DNA from 3 places in the Streptomyces sp. NPDC029014 genome. Region 2 is predicted to be linked to each of the others. Evidence: riboswitches for the same ligand, from Rfam matches in the RefSeq annotation. Region 2 holds a riboswitch; each other region holds the start of a gene.

Region 1 (3,851 bases), on a different contig from region 2:
AGAACGCGGGCGGCGAGGAGTTCGCCGAGCGCGCCGACCTCGCGAGCCGGTCCCAGCAGATAGCCGTCGCCGAGCGGGTGCTCGGCGGCCAGGGCCCCGAGGCCTGGCAGAACTGCGCCGCCCAGGCCGGGCTGTCCAAGGAGGCCCCCGCCGCGGACGTGGACCCCGGCGCCAAGGGCCAGTACCGGGCCGTCGGCCAGTCCCAGAGCCGCCCGGACTCCGAGGTGCCCAAGAGCGGCTCCGGCAACCGGGCCACGGACTACGGCGCCCCGACCCCGGCGCCGGACTACACGCTCCCGCCCGCACCCGCGGGTCCGTCCACCGGGCTGCCCGTCATGCCCGACCCGGACGGGACCACCACGGCCCCGACGGTCCCGCCGGTCTTCCCCGGCGACCCGAGCGCCAACCCGGTCACGCCCACCCCGACCGCGCCGGGCACCCCCGGCACCCCGGACGCCTCCGCGCCCGGTACCCCGGGGTCCCCGAACCCGGGCGGCAACCCGGGCGGCAACCCGGCCGATCCGGCGAACCCCTCCGCCCCGTCGGCACCCGGCACGCCGGGCGCACCGGGCGCCTCGACCGACCCGGGAGCCGTCCCGAGCACCCTCGGCACCGGCAAGCACCGTGGTGCGGCGGCCGTCGAGGCCTCGCCGGCCTCGTACACGGTCAAGGAGGGCGACAGCCTGGCGACCATCGCGAACACCAAGGGCGTGAAGGGCGGCTGGGGGGCGCTGTACAAGGCCAACGAGCAGGTCATCGGTGGTGACGCCAACCTGATCAAGCCGGGGCAGAATCTGGATCTAAACGAGCAATAGGGGCAGTTGGGACACCCGGAAAGCGTTGAATGTCCGGTTCGTTCAAATGAGACATGCATCTCTTCCGGTCAACTGGCGTGTCCCACCTGAAGGCTTGGGCGAACCCCGCCCCCACCTGCGCAAACACCCCGAAAAGCAGCGCAAGTAGGGGCCTTCTCTCCCCGATGTTCCTCGTTGAACATCGGGGAGAGTCATGTCTACGGTCTGAACCGCTCGCCACCGCGGGCCCCTTCGACCGCATCGCCGAATCCTGCCGGCGGGCGGAGGGAACACACGTCGCGTCAAGCGCCGAAGGCAGGAGCGGGGGAACCAACGTAGGTGCCGGGAAGGGCCGTTGAAAGACGGCGCGGACCGGCTTGGGGTGAAGCAGCGCGTCACAGCGCGGCCGGGCACTCATCCGCCCGAACCCGACAGCTCACCTCGCAGGCGTCGGTGAGGAGAACTCCATGCTGCTTTCGGGCAAGGGCAAGCACCGTCGCGCCACCGCCATCGAGCGGACCACCCGCATCGTGACCCTCGCCGGCGTCGCGGGTGTCGCCGTCGCCGCGCCCCTCATGGCCGCGGGCACCGCCTCCGCCGCCACGTCCTCGGAGTGGGACCGCGTCGCGCAGTGCGAGTCCGGCGGCAACTGGTCCATCAACACCGGTAACGGCTACTACGGCGGCCTGCAGTTCTCGGCCTCCACCTGGGCCGGCTACGGCGGCAAGTCGTACGCCCCGCAGGCCAACCAGGCCTCCAAGGCGCAGCAGATAGCCGTCGCGGAGAAGGTCCTCAAGGGCCAGGGCAAGGGTGCCTGGCCGGTCTGCGGCAAGGGCCTGTCCAACTCGGCCTACTCCGGCGGCGGTTCGACCACCACCAACAGCACCACCACCAAGTCGACTCCGAAGACCGAGACGACCAAGAAGACCCAGCCGAAGAAGACCGAGACCAAGAAGGAGACCTCCCGCACCGAGGTCCCCACGACCCGGTCCGAGCGCTCCGAGGCCCCCGCCCCGAAGACCGGCAACGGCTCCTACGAGGTCAAGGCCGGCGACACCCTCGGCACCATCGCCGAGGCCCACAACGTCAAGGGCGGCTGGGAGAAGCTCTTCGAGCTCAACAAGGACATCGTCTCCGACGCCGACCTGATCTTCCCGGGCCAGAAGCTGAAGCTCGGCTGAACATCCCGCGAAGCCCCGCGTGCGTGACCCGCGCGGACTTCCGCGGACGGTCACCGCACGTGTGAAGCACACCGCCCGGCGCGTATCCCCCCACGCGCCGGGCGGTGGTGCGTGTGCCCCCGACAGCGGTCGGAGGCGGCCCGAATGAGGGTCCGTATGTCCCGGAAGCGGGGTATTCGGGCCCTTTTTCGTCCCAGGGTCCGGGCGGTCGGCCAGCCGACGGCCCGGAGCCGGTTAGGCTCTAGGCGGCAAGGCCGGCCACGGCCTGACCCGCCACCGCACACCCAGCGTCACATCCCAGAAGGAGATGCTCGTGCCGTCCATCGACGTCGTCGTAGCCCGGGAAATCCTGGACTCCCGAGGCAACCCCACGGTCGAGGTCGAGGTGGGCCTCGACGACGGCAGCACCGGCCGTGCTGCCGTTCCGTCCGGCGCCTCCACCGGTGCCTTCGAGGCCATTGAGCTCCGCGACGGCGACCCGAACCGCTACATGGGCAAGGGCGTGGAGAAGGCCGTCCTCGCGGTCATCGAGCAGATCGGCCCGGAGCTCGTCGGCTACGACGCCACCGAGCAGCGCCTGATCGACCAGGCCATGTTCGACCTGGACGCCACCGACAACAAGGGCTCGCTCGGCGCCAACGCCATCCTGGGCGTCTCCCTCGCCGTCGCGCACGCCGCGTCCGAGGCCTCCGACCTCCCGCTCTTCCGCTACCTCGGCGGCCCGAACGCGCACCTGCTGCCCGTTCCGATGATGAACATCCTGAACGGCGGCTCGCACGCCGACTCCAACGTGGACATCCAGGAGTTCATGATCGCGCCGATCGGCGCCGAGTCCTTCTCCGAGGCCCTGCGCTGGGGCGCCGAGGTCTACCACACCCTCAAGAAGGTCCTGCACACCAAGGGCCTGTCCACCGGCCTGGGCGACGAGGGCGGCTTCGCCCCGAACCTGGAGTCCAACCGCGCCGCGCTCGACCTCATCGTCGAGGCCATCAAGCAGGCCGGTTACACCCCGGGCAAGGACATCGCGCTCGCGCTCGACGTCGCCGCGTCCGAGTTCTACAAGGACGGCAAGTACGAGTTCGAGGGCCAGTCCCGCTCGGCCGCCGAGATGACCGAGTACTACGCGGAGCTCGTCGAGGCGTACCCGCTGGTCTCCATCGAGGACCCGCTGTTCGAGGACGACTGGGCCGGCTGGAAGACCATCACCGACAAGCTGGGCGCCAAGGTCCAGATCGTCGGCGACGACCTCTTCGTCACCAACCCCGAGCGTCTGGCCCGCGGTATCGAGGAGGGCTCCGCGAACGCCCTGCTCGTCAAGGTGAACCAGATCGGTTCGCTGACCGAGACCCTCGACGCCGTCGAGATGGCCCAGCGCAACGGCTTCAAGTGCATGATGTCGCACCGCTCCGGCGAGACCGAGGACGTCACCATCGCCGACCTCGCCGTCGCCGTGAACTGCGGCCAGATCAAGACCGGCGCCCCGGCCCGCTCGGACCGCGTCGCCAAGTACAACCAGCTGCTGCGCATCGAGGAGATCCTCGACGACGCCGCGGTGTACGCCGGCCGCAGCGCGTTCCCCCGCTTCAAGGGCTGACGGCCCCCGAGCGCTTCGAGGGCCGACGGCCCCTGAGCCTCCGTACGTCCCCGCACCCGGTCCCGTACCGTGTGCGGGGACGTAGTGCGTAGTGCGTAGGAGTACGAGGGTGCGCGTCGGCGCGCGGACACCAGGGGAGGCGGACCAATGGCCGGGAACCGGGATCGGTTCTCCACCTTCTCCACCGCGACCAGGCTCAAGCAGCTCGGCGAGCGGACCGCGGCCCACGTCTACCGCTCGCAGAGCCGCCGCCAGGTCCGCCGCAGCCGACTGACCGGGCGG
Region 2 (3,851 bases):
CGGCCGTGGGCCTTCCCGGCCCCCGAGCGCGGTGCCCTGCCCAACGGCCTGACGGTGCTGCGCTGCCACCGGCCGGGCCAGCAGGTGGTGGCCGTCGAGGTCAACCTCACCGCCCCGCTGGACGCCGAGCCGAAGGGCCTGGACGGCGTGGCGACGATCATGGCCCGCGCCCTGTCGGAGGGGACCGACAAGCACACCGCCGAGGAGTTCGCCGCCGAGCTGGAGCGCTGCGGCGCCACCCTCGACGCGCACGCCGACCACCCGGGCGTGCGCGTGTCGCTGGAGGTGCCCGCCTCCAGGCTGTCGAAGGCCATGGGCCTGCTCGCGGAGGCCCTGCGGGCGCCCGCCTTCTCCGACAGCGAGATCGACCGCCTGGTGCGCAACCGCCTCGACGAGATCCCGCACGAGCTGGCCAACCCGCAGCGCCGCGCCGCCAAGGAGCTCTACCGCCAGCTCTTCCCGGCCGACCTGCGGATGTCCCGCCCGCGCCAGGGCACCGAGGAGACGGTGGCCCGGATCGACTCCGCGGCCGTGCGCGCCTTCTACGAGGCCCACGTGCGCCCCGCCACCGCCACCGCGGTGGTCGTCGGCGACCTGACCGGCATCGACCTGGACGCCGTGCTGGCGGACACCCTGGGCGCCTGGACGGGCACCCCGGGCCGGCCCGTGGAGGTGCCGGCGGTGACCGCCGACGACACCGGCCGCGTGGTCATCGTCGACCGGCCCGGAGCGGTCCAGACGCAGCTGCTCATCGGCCGGATCGGGCCGGACCGGCACGAGACCGTCTGGGCGGCCCAGGTGCTCGGCACGTACTGCCTGGGCGGCACCCTCACCTCGCGCCTGGACAAGGTGCTGCGCGAGGAGAAGGGCTACACCTACGGCGTGCGCGCCTTCGGCCAGGTGCTGCGCTCCACGGCCGACGGCCGTGGAGCGTCGATGCTCGCCATCAGCGGCTCGGTGGACACCCCCAACACCGGCCCGGCCCTGGACGACCTGTGGAAGGTGCTGCGCACCCTCGCCGAGGGCGGCCTGACCGACGCCGAACGGGACGTCGCCGTGCAGAACCTGGTGGGCGTGGCCCCGCTGAAGTTCGAGACGGCCGCGGCCGTCTCCGGCACGCTGGCGGACCAGGTGGAGCAGGAGCTCCCGGACGACTACCAGGCCCGGCTGTACGCGCAGCTGGCCGCGACCGGGACGGTCGAGGCGACCACGGCGGTCGTGAAGGCCTTCCCCGTCGACCGTCTGGTCACGGTGCTGGTGGGCGACGCGGCGCAGATCGAGGCGCCGGTGCGGGCGCTCGGGATCGGCGAGGTCACGGTCGTCACCAACTGACGTTCGTTCAGAGCCCGTCGGCGTAGGAGCGGCGGGCGAATGAAGGGGCTTCGGCGGCTTGTCCGCCGAAGCCCCTTCTGTCCGTTTGGCCCGGAGATTGGCTTATGCGGTGTGGCGTGCGCAACAAAAGGCCGTGACCATTTGGTGATTGACTGATGATCCGCCTAGCGTCGGCCGTGCTGTCCGTCAGTTGTACGAGCCGCACCCGCGGCACCGGGCAGCGATCGCCGAGTCCCCGTCAGGCGCGAGCCTGGGGAGCCGGGGACCCACACGTCCCTGGGGTGAATCGGGCCGCCTCGCCAGAGGGGCCCGTAGGAGACCTTCCTGCTCCGAACCCGTCAGCTAACCCGGTAGGCGAGAAGGAAGGAAAGGATCAGCCTCTCCATGGCCTTTGGCAGCCGCGCCTCCGGTAAGCACCGTGGTTCCAGCCGTCTGAGCCGCAAGACCGCCGGTTACGCCGGTGTGGCGGCCCTCGCGACCACCGGTGTCGTGGGCACCCTCGCGGGCCCGGCGTTCGCCGCCTCGGACAACACCGCCTTCTCCGGCGAGGACACCGGGCTGAACGCGGTCGTCACCGCCGCGGACGTGGCGGGCGACGTCGAGGCCCAGGCCGAGGCCCAGCAGGCCGCTGCCGAGGCAGCCGCCGCCAAGGAGAAGGCCGAGGCCGACGCGAAGGCCCGGGCCGCCGAGGCCAAGCAGAAGGCCGAGGAGAAGGCGAAGGCCGAGCGCGAGGCCGCCGAGCGCGCTGCCCGCGAGGAGGAGCGCAAGCGCCTCAACACCTTCGTCTCCCCGCTCGACGACTCCTACGTCTCCACCCAGTACCGCGCGGGCGGCGGCATGTGGTCCTCCGGCAGCCACACCGGCATCGACTTCCACGCCGCCTCCGGCACCTCGGTGCACGCGGTGGGCGCCGGCACCGTGGTCGAGGCCGGCTGGGGCGGCGCCTACGGCAACAACGTCGTCATCAAGCACAACGACGGCACCTACACGCAGTACGGCCACATGTCCTCGCTGAACGTCTCCGTCGGCCAGCAGGTCACCCCGGGCCAGCAGATCGGCCTGTCGGGCTCCACCGGCAACTCCAGCGGCCCGCACCTGCACTTCGAGGCCCGCACCGGCGCCTCCTACGGCTCGGACATCGACCCGATCTCGTACCTGCGCTCGCACGGCGTCGACGTCTGATCGAGGCGCGTCGACACGCGTCCGCGCACACGCTCCGCCCGAAGGCCCCGGCTCACCGAGCCGGGGCCTTCGGCGTCGTGACGAGCTCCGTGACGAGCTCTGTGGGGGCGCGGCGCGGGCGTCGAGGCCGGCGTCGTGACGGGTGGCGCGGCGCGTGGCCGTAAATACCTGTGATTTCCGGCCGCGCTCGGAAAATTCCACCGGTTGTCATAGAGTCACCGTACGATCCCAGTACGGTCACGGCATTTGTCGCCGGCAATCGGAAAAAGCGGAGGTCCGGCCTTGCGTATTCCCGCGCACGCGGTATGCACTGCAATCCGCGACGACATCGTCTCCGGAGCGTTCGAACCGGGCGGCAGGCTGACCGAGGAGGTGCTGGCCCGCCGCTACGGCGTCTCGCGCGTCCCGGTCCGCGAGGCGCTGCGGACCCTGGAGTCCGAGGGCTTCGTGACCACCCGTCGGCACGCGGGCGCCTGCGTCGCCGAGCCCACCGAGCAGGAGGCGGCCGACCTGCTGGAGCTGCGGATGCTGCTGGAGCCGCTGGCGGCCTCGCGGGCCGCCCGCCGGCGTACCGAGGGCCACCTCAAGGTGCTGCGGGGGCTGGTCAGACTGGGTCAGGAGCGGGCCAGGCAGGGCCGGGGCGAGGACCTGCGGGCGCTGGGGAGCTGGTTCCACGAGACCCTGGCGCAGGCCTCCGCCAGCCCCGGGCTGATCGCGCTGCTGGCCCAGATGCGGCACAAGGTCGCCTGGATGTACGTCGTGCAGGCGCCGGCCCGGCCGGTGGAGTGCTGGGCGGAGCACGGCGCGATCGTGGACGCGGTGGCGCGCGGGGACGCCGAGCGCGCGAAGGCGCTGACGGTGCTCCACGCCGAGCGGACGACCGGGGCCTACCGGCTGCGGGTGAGGACTTCGCAACCTGCCGTAAACACGGCGAGCGGTTCCCTTTAACAGGAGCGGCGTATGAATAAGGGGATGCCGCGTGCCCCGGCTTTTCCCGCAGGCCCCGTATTTCTCCGCGCCGACGACGCGAATTCAGAACGCCCCGGAATTCGCATGGCCCGGGCAGGGGAGTGGAAAACAGAGGAGCCGCGGTCCCGGAATTCTCCGGACGCCGCGGCTCCACCGTCCGTGCGGTGTGAACCCGAAGGGGTCAGACGGTCTCGGGGAGCTCCTCCAGTCCCTCCGCGACCAGCTTCGCCAGGCGGTCCAGGGCCACCTCGGCGCCCTCGGCGTCGGAGGCCAGGACGATCTCCTCGCCGCCCTGGGCGCCCAGGCCGAGCACCGCCAGCATGGAGGCGGCGTTGACGGGGTTCCCGTCGGCCTTGGCGATGGTCACC
Region 3 (3,851 bases), on a different contig from region 2:
AGGCGGACGTCGACCGGTTCGTCGCCGCCTTCCGCGCGGTCATGGACGAGGCGCACGCCGGCGGCGGGCTCCTGTGGGACTTCGGGCGGACCCTGGTCAAGCAGGCCGTCGCGGGCGGCTGACGCCCCCGTCCCGTCGGCCCCCGTCCCCGCCGGCCGGCAGCCCCGGCGGCCGGCAGCCCCGCCGGCGGTCGGGTGGCAGCAGCTAGTCGAGCAGCCGCTCGCGCAGCCGGCCGAGGGTCCCGGAGGTCAGTCCCAGGCCCTCGGTCAGGTAGCGGTCGACGCCGCCCCAGTGCTCGTCGATGGTGTCGAAGGCCGCGGTCAGGTACGCGGCGCGGGCGTCGAAGAGCGGGGCGAGCAGCTCCGTCACCTCGGGGGAGCGGGGCCGGGGAGCGTCGCCGCCGCGGCGGACCCGGTAGCGGCGGTGCGGGGCGTTCGACTCCAGGTAGTCCGCGACGATCGCCTCGCGCTCCACGCCCAGGGCGAGCAGGGTGACGGCGATCGACAGGCCGGCCCGGTCCTTGCCGGCGGCGCAGTGCATGAGCGCCGGGAGGCTGTCCTCGGCGAGGGCGTGCAGGACCCGGCCGTGCTCGGCGGTGCGGTCCACGACCATCGAGCGGTACGAGTCCACCATCCGGGCGAAGGCCCGGCCGTCGCCGAGGAGCCCGCGGAGCTGCTCCAGATCCCCGTCGCGGACCATGGTCCAGAATTCCTTGCCGGCGGCCGGATCGGACAGCGGGATGTTGACGTTGCGCACCCCGGGGAGCTCGACGTCGGGACCCTCAAGGGCCTGGTCGGCCGTGTTCCGGAAGTCGAAGACGGTGTGCAGTCCGAGCGATGCGAGGAACTCTGCATCGGTTTCGGTGGCATGTGCCAGATGTCCGCTTCGGAAGAGTCGTCCCGTCCTGACCCTTCGCCCGTCCGTGGTCGGCAGTCCCCCCACGTCGCGGAAGTTGCGCACACCGGACAGTTCGGGCTCGGGGAGCGGGGCGTTCGGCGGGGAGGGCGGTATCTGCTGGGTCAAGGGAAATCCTCCACATCGTCATCGAGTGTCCGAATTGCTCCGCTTGGAGCCAACTTGCCGGTGCCGGCGTTGAGATCGGGCGAGGCCTCGTGAGCCAGATCATACGGTGACGGTGCGTGCCTGATCGTCAAAAGCGAATGGCCCGGCCGGAACGGTTGTTGGCGGTGCGGAATGGACGCAGGGTGACCGGAATTCCCCCGAAGTCCCGTCCCTGTGAATGCGTCAGGAAATTCACGGCTTGTTCCGTGCGGTCCCGCTCGATTACCTTCGCGATCGATCCGGATGGACCGCCCAATCCTGCCGCCGTCCGGAATAAGAACTCGACCGAACTCGCGCGGCAGGAGCGGGGGAACCAGGTAGGCCGCTGCGCCGGAGTTGTGCTCCGGGGCGGCTAGGGGTGAAGCCGTACGTCTTCCGTTCACTTCCCGTGCACGGGTGCGTTGCACGTCCACGGACGGCCGGACATCTCCAATCCGAACCCGACAGCTCACCTCGCAGGCGCCGGAGAGGAATTCGCCATGCCGGCAAAGGGTAAGCACCGCCGACCGAAGTCCCGTACCAGAGCCCGTGGTCTCGTCGCCGCCGTCGCGGGGACCGGCGGAGCCGCTCTGGCCCTGCCGCTGATCGGCGCCGGCGGCGCCCACGCGGCCGCCCCCGCCCCGGCCGCGGCGACCACCGCGCTCCCGGCGGCGGCCCCGCAGGCCGACACCGCCGCCCCCGCCGTCCCCGCTTCCGCCTCTCCGGCCGTGTACACGGTCCGGACGGGCGACTGCCTCTCCGTCATCGCCGCCGACCACGACCTCCAGGGTGGCTGGCAGCGGCTCTACGCCGACAACCGCGAGGCCGTCGGCGACAACCCCTCCCTGATCCACCCCGGCCTGCGGCTGACCCTCGGCGCCCCCGGCGACCGTGCCCCCGTGCAGGCCCCGGCCGAGCGGCCCGCCCCCGCCCCGAAGCCGAAGAAGAAGGCCCCGGCCACCAGTTCCCCGACGGCCGCCGCCCCCGCGCCGGCCAGGAAGAGCGCGGCCGCCGGCACGACCACGGCGGGCGCGTCCACGGCGGGCGCCTCCGCCGCCGCGGCCGCCTCCGGTGCGGTCACCGCGGCAGGCTTCACGGCACCCGTCTCCGGCGGCATCTCCACCGAGTACAAGACCCCCGGCGCCATGTGGTCCAGCGGCTACCACACGGGCATCGACTTCATCGCGAGCTCCGGCACCACCGTCAAGGCGGTCGGCGCGGGCACCGTCGTCTCCGCCGGCTGGGCGGGCGCGTACGGCAACGAGGTCGTCATCCGGCACGCGGACGGCAAGTACTCCCAGTACGGCCACCTCTCCCAGCTCTCCGTCTCCGTCGGTCAGAGCGTCAGCGGCGGCCAGACCGTCGGCCTCTCCGGCTCCACCGGCAACTCCACCGGCCCGCACCTGCACTTCGAGATCCGCACCGGTCCCTCGTACGGCTCGGACATCGACCCGATCGCCTACCTGCGATCCAAGGGCGTGACCATCTGACGGCACGCACCGCCGGCGGTGACGGACGCGCGTGAGGCCGGGACCCGAGGGGGGTCCCGGCCTCACGCGCTGTTATTCCGCACCGACCAGGTGGTATAGATCACGGTCCGTCAACCCCTTCCTACGGTGGCGTAGGTCACGTCCCGCGGTGAAGGATATGGTCCCGTGGCAGCGACGACGATGACAGCGACGACAGAACAGACGTACCGGACCATCGGCTCGTACGCGGCACTCGGGGACAGCTTCACCGAGGGTGTGGGGGACCCGGGGCCCGACGGGCTCTTCCTCGGCTGGGCCGACCGGTTCGCCGTGCTCCTGGCCGACCAGCGCCCGGAGGGCGACTTCCGGTACGCGAACCTCGCCGTGCGCGGACGGCTGCTCGACCAGATCGTGGCCGAGCAGGTCCCCCGGGCCAAGGAACTCGCCCCCGACCTGGTGAGCTTCTGCGCCGGCGGCAACGACATCATCCGCCCCGGCAGCGACCCGGACGCCGTCGCCGAGCGGTTCGAGGCCGCCGTCGCCGACCTCACCGCCTCCGTCGGCCAGGTCATGATCACCACCGGGTTCGACACCCGCGGCGTGCCCGTCCTCAAGCACCTGCGCGGCAAGGTCGCCACGTACAGCGCGCACGTGCGCGCCATCGCGGACCGCTACGACTGCCCCGTACTCGACCTCTGGTCGCTGAAGTCCGTACAGGACCGCCGGGCTTGGGACCACGACCGGCTGCACCTCTCGCCCGAGGGGCACACCCGGGTCGCGCTGCGCGCCGCCCAGGTGCTCGGGCTCGACGTGCCGGCCGACCCCGACCAGCCGTGGCCGCCGCAGCAGCCGCGCGGCTCGGTGGACGTGACCCGCGACAACATCCAGTGGGCCCGCGAGCACCTGGTGCCGTGGATCGGCCGTCGGCTGCGCGGGGAGTCCTCCGGGGACCACGTCGAGGCGAAGCGGCCGGACCTGCTGCCGCTGTAGGTCGGCGGCGGCGGTCGGCCATCGGGGCGCCCGGAGGGCGGTGGTCGGTTGCGGGATGGTCACAGGTGTGGTGCGGGTGTGCCTACCGGAATCCTCCGGGGCCGCCCTGCGTTGGTGGTGGTAGACCAGTAGGAAGCAGACCGCCGGCCCTGGCCCGCGGCCGCCCGCCCCATCGCCCAGGAGGCGTTTTGACCGGCTCCCCACCCCTGCGTCCGCGGCTGCGCGCCCTGCGCCCCGAAGCCTTCGGCGCGGATCCGTCCGGCGCACGGCTGGAGCGGATCCGGCGCTCGCCGAACTTCGCCGACGGCTCCTTCCGGAACCCGGTCGGTGCCCGGACCAGGCCCTCCGCCT

Evidence for each region. Region 2 has a riboswitch for cyclic di-AMP ahead of ACZ4VL_RS33015 (M23 family metallopeptidase). Riboswitches for the same ligand answer to the same signal wherever they lie in the genome.
Region 1: it holds a riboswitch for cyclic di-AMP, as region 2 does, so the genes downstream of both, ACZ4VL_RS33180 (transglycosylase family protein) here and ACZ4VL_RS33015 (M23 family metallopeptidase) in region 2, are expected to answer to the same signal.
Region 3: it holds a riboswitch for cyclic di-AMP, as region 2 does, so the genes downstream of both, ACZ4VL_RS24170 (M23 family metallopeptidase) here and ACZ4VL_RS33015 (M23 family metallopeptidase) in region 2, are expected to answer to the same signal.

The regions. Positions count from the first base shown of each region.
Region 1 covers NZ_JBVHVT010000085.1:23,984-27,834, reverse strand. The annotation lists gene ACZ4VL_RS33185 (transglycosylase family protein) at 1-815, shown strand, start outside; cyclic di-AMP (ydaO/yuaA leader) riboswitch at 1,092-1,259, shown strand; gene ACZ4VL_RS33180 (transglycosylase family protein) at 1,262-1,975, shown strand; gene eno (phosphopyruvate hydratase) at 2,283-3,569, shown strand; gene ACZ4VL_RS33170 (FtsB family cell division protein) at 3,717-3,851, shown strand, end outside.
Region 2 covers NZ_JBVHVT010000084.1:20,917-24,767, reverse strand. The annotation lists gene ACZ4VL_RS33020 (M16 family metallopeptidase) at 1-1,332, shown strand, start outside; cyclic di-AMP (ydaO/yuaA leader) riboswitch at 1,548-1,703, shown strand; gene ACZ4VL_RS33015 (M23 family metallopeptidase) at 1,717-2,514, shown strand; gene ACZ4VL_RS33010 (GntR family transcriptional regulator) at 2,797-3,462, shown strand; gene ACZ4VL_RS33005 (HPr family phosphocarrier protein) at 3,665-3,851, opposite strand, start outside.
Region 3 covers NZ_JBVHVT010000045.1:18,878-22,728, forward strand. The annotation lists gene ACZ4VL_RS24160 (aspartate aminotransferase family protein) at 1-122, shown strand, start outside; gene ACZ4VL_RS24165 (tyrosine-protein phosphatase) at 205-1,023, opposite strand; cyclic di-AMP (ydaO/yuaA leader) riboswitch at 1,335-1,539, shown strand; gene ACZ4VL_RS24170 (M23 family metallopeptidase) at 1,542-2,531, shown strand; gene ACZ4VL_RS24175 (SGNH/GDSL hydrolase family protein) at 2,712-3,500, shown strand; gene ACZ4VL_RS24180 (MBL fold metallo-hydrolase) at 3,689-3,851, shown strand, end outside.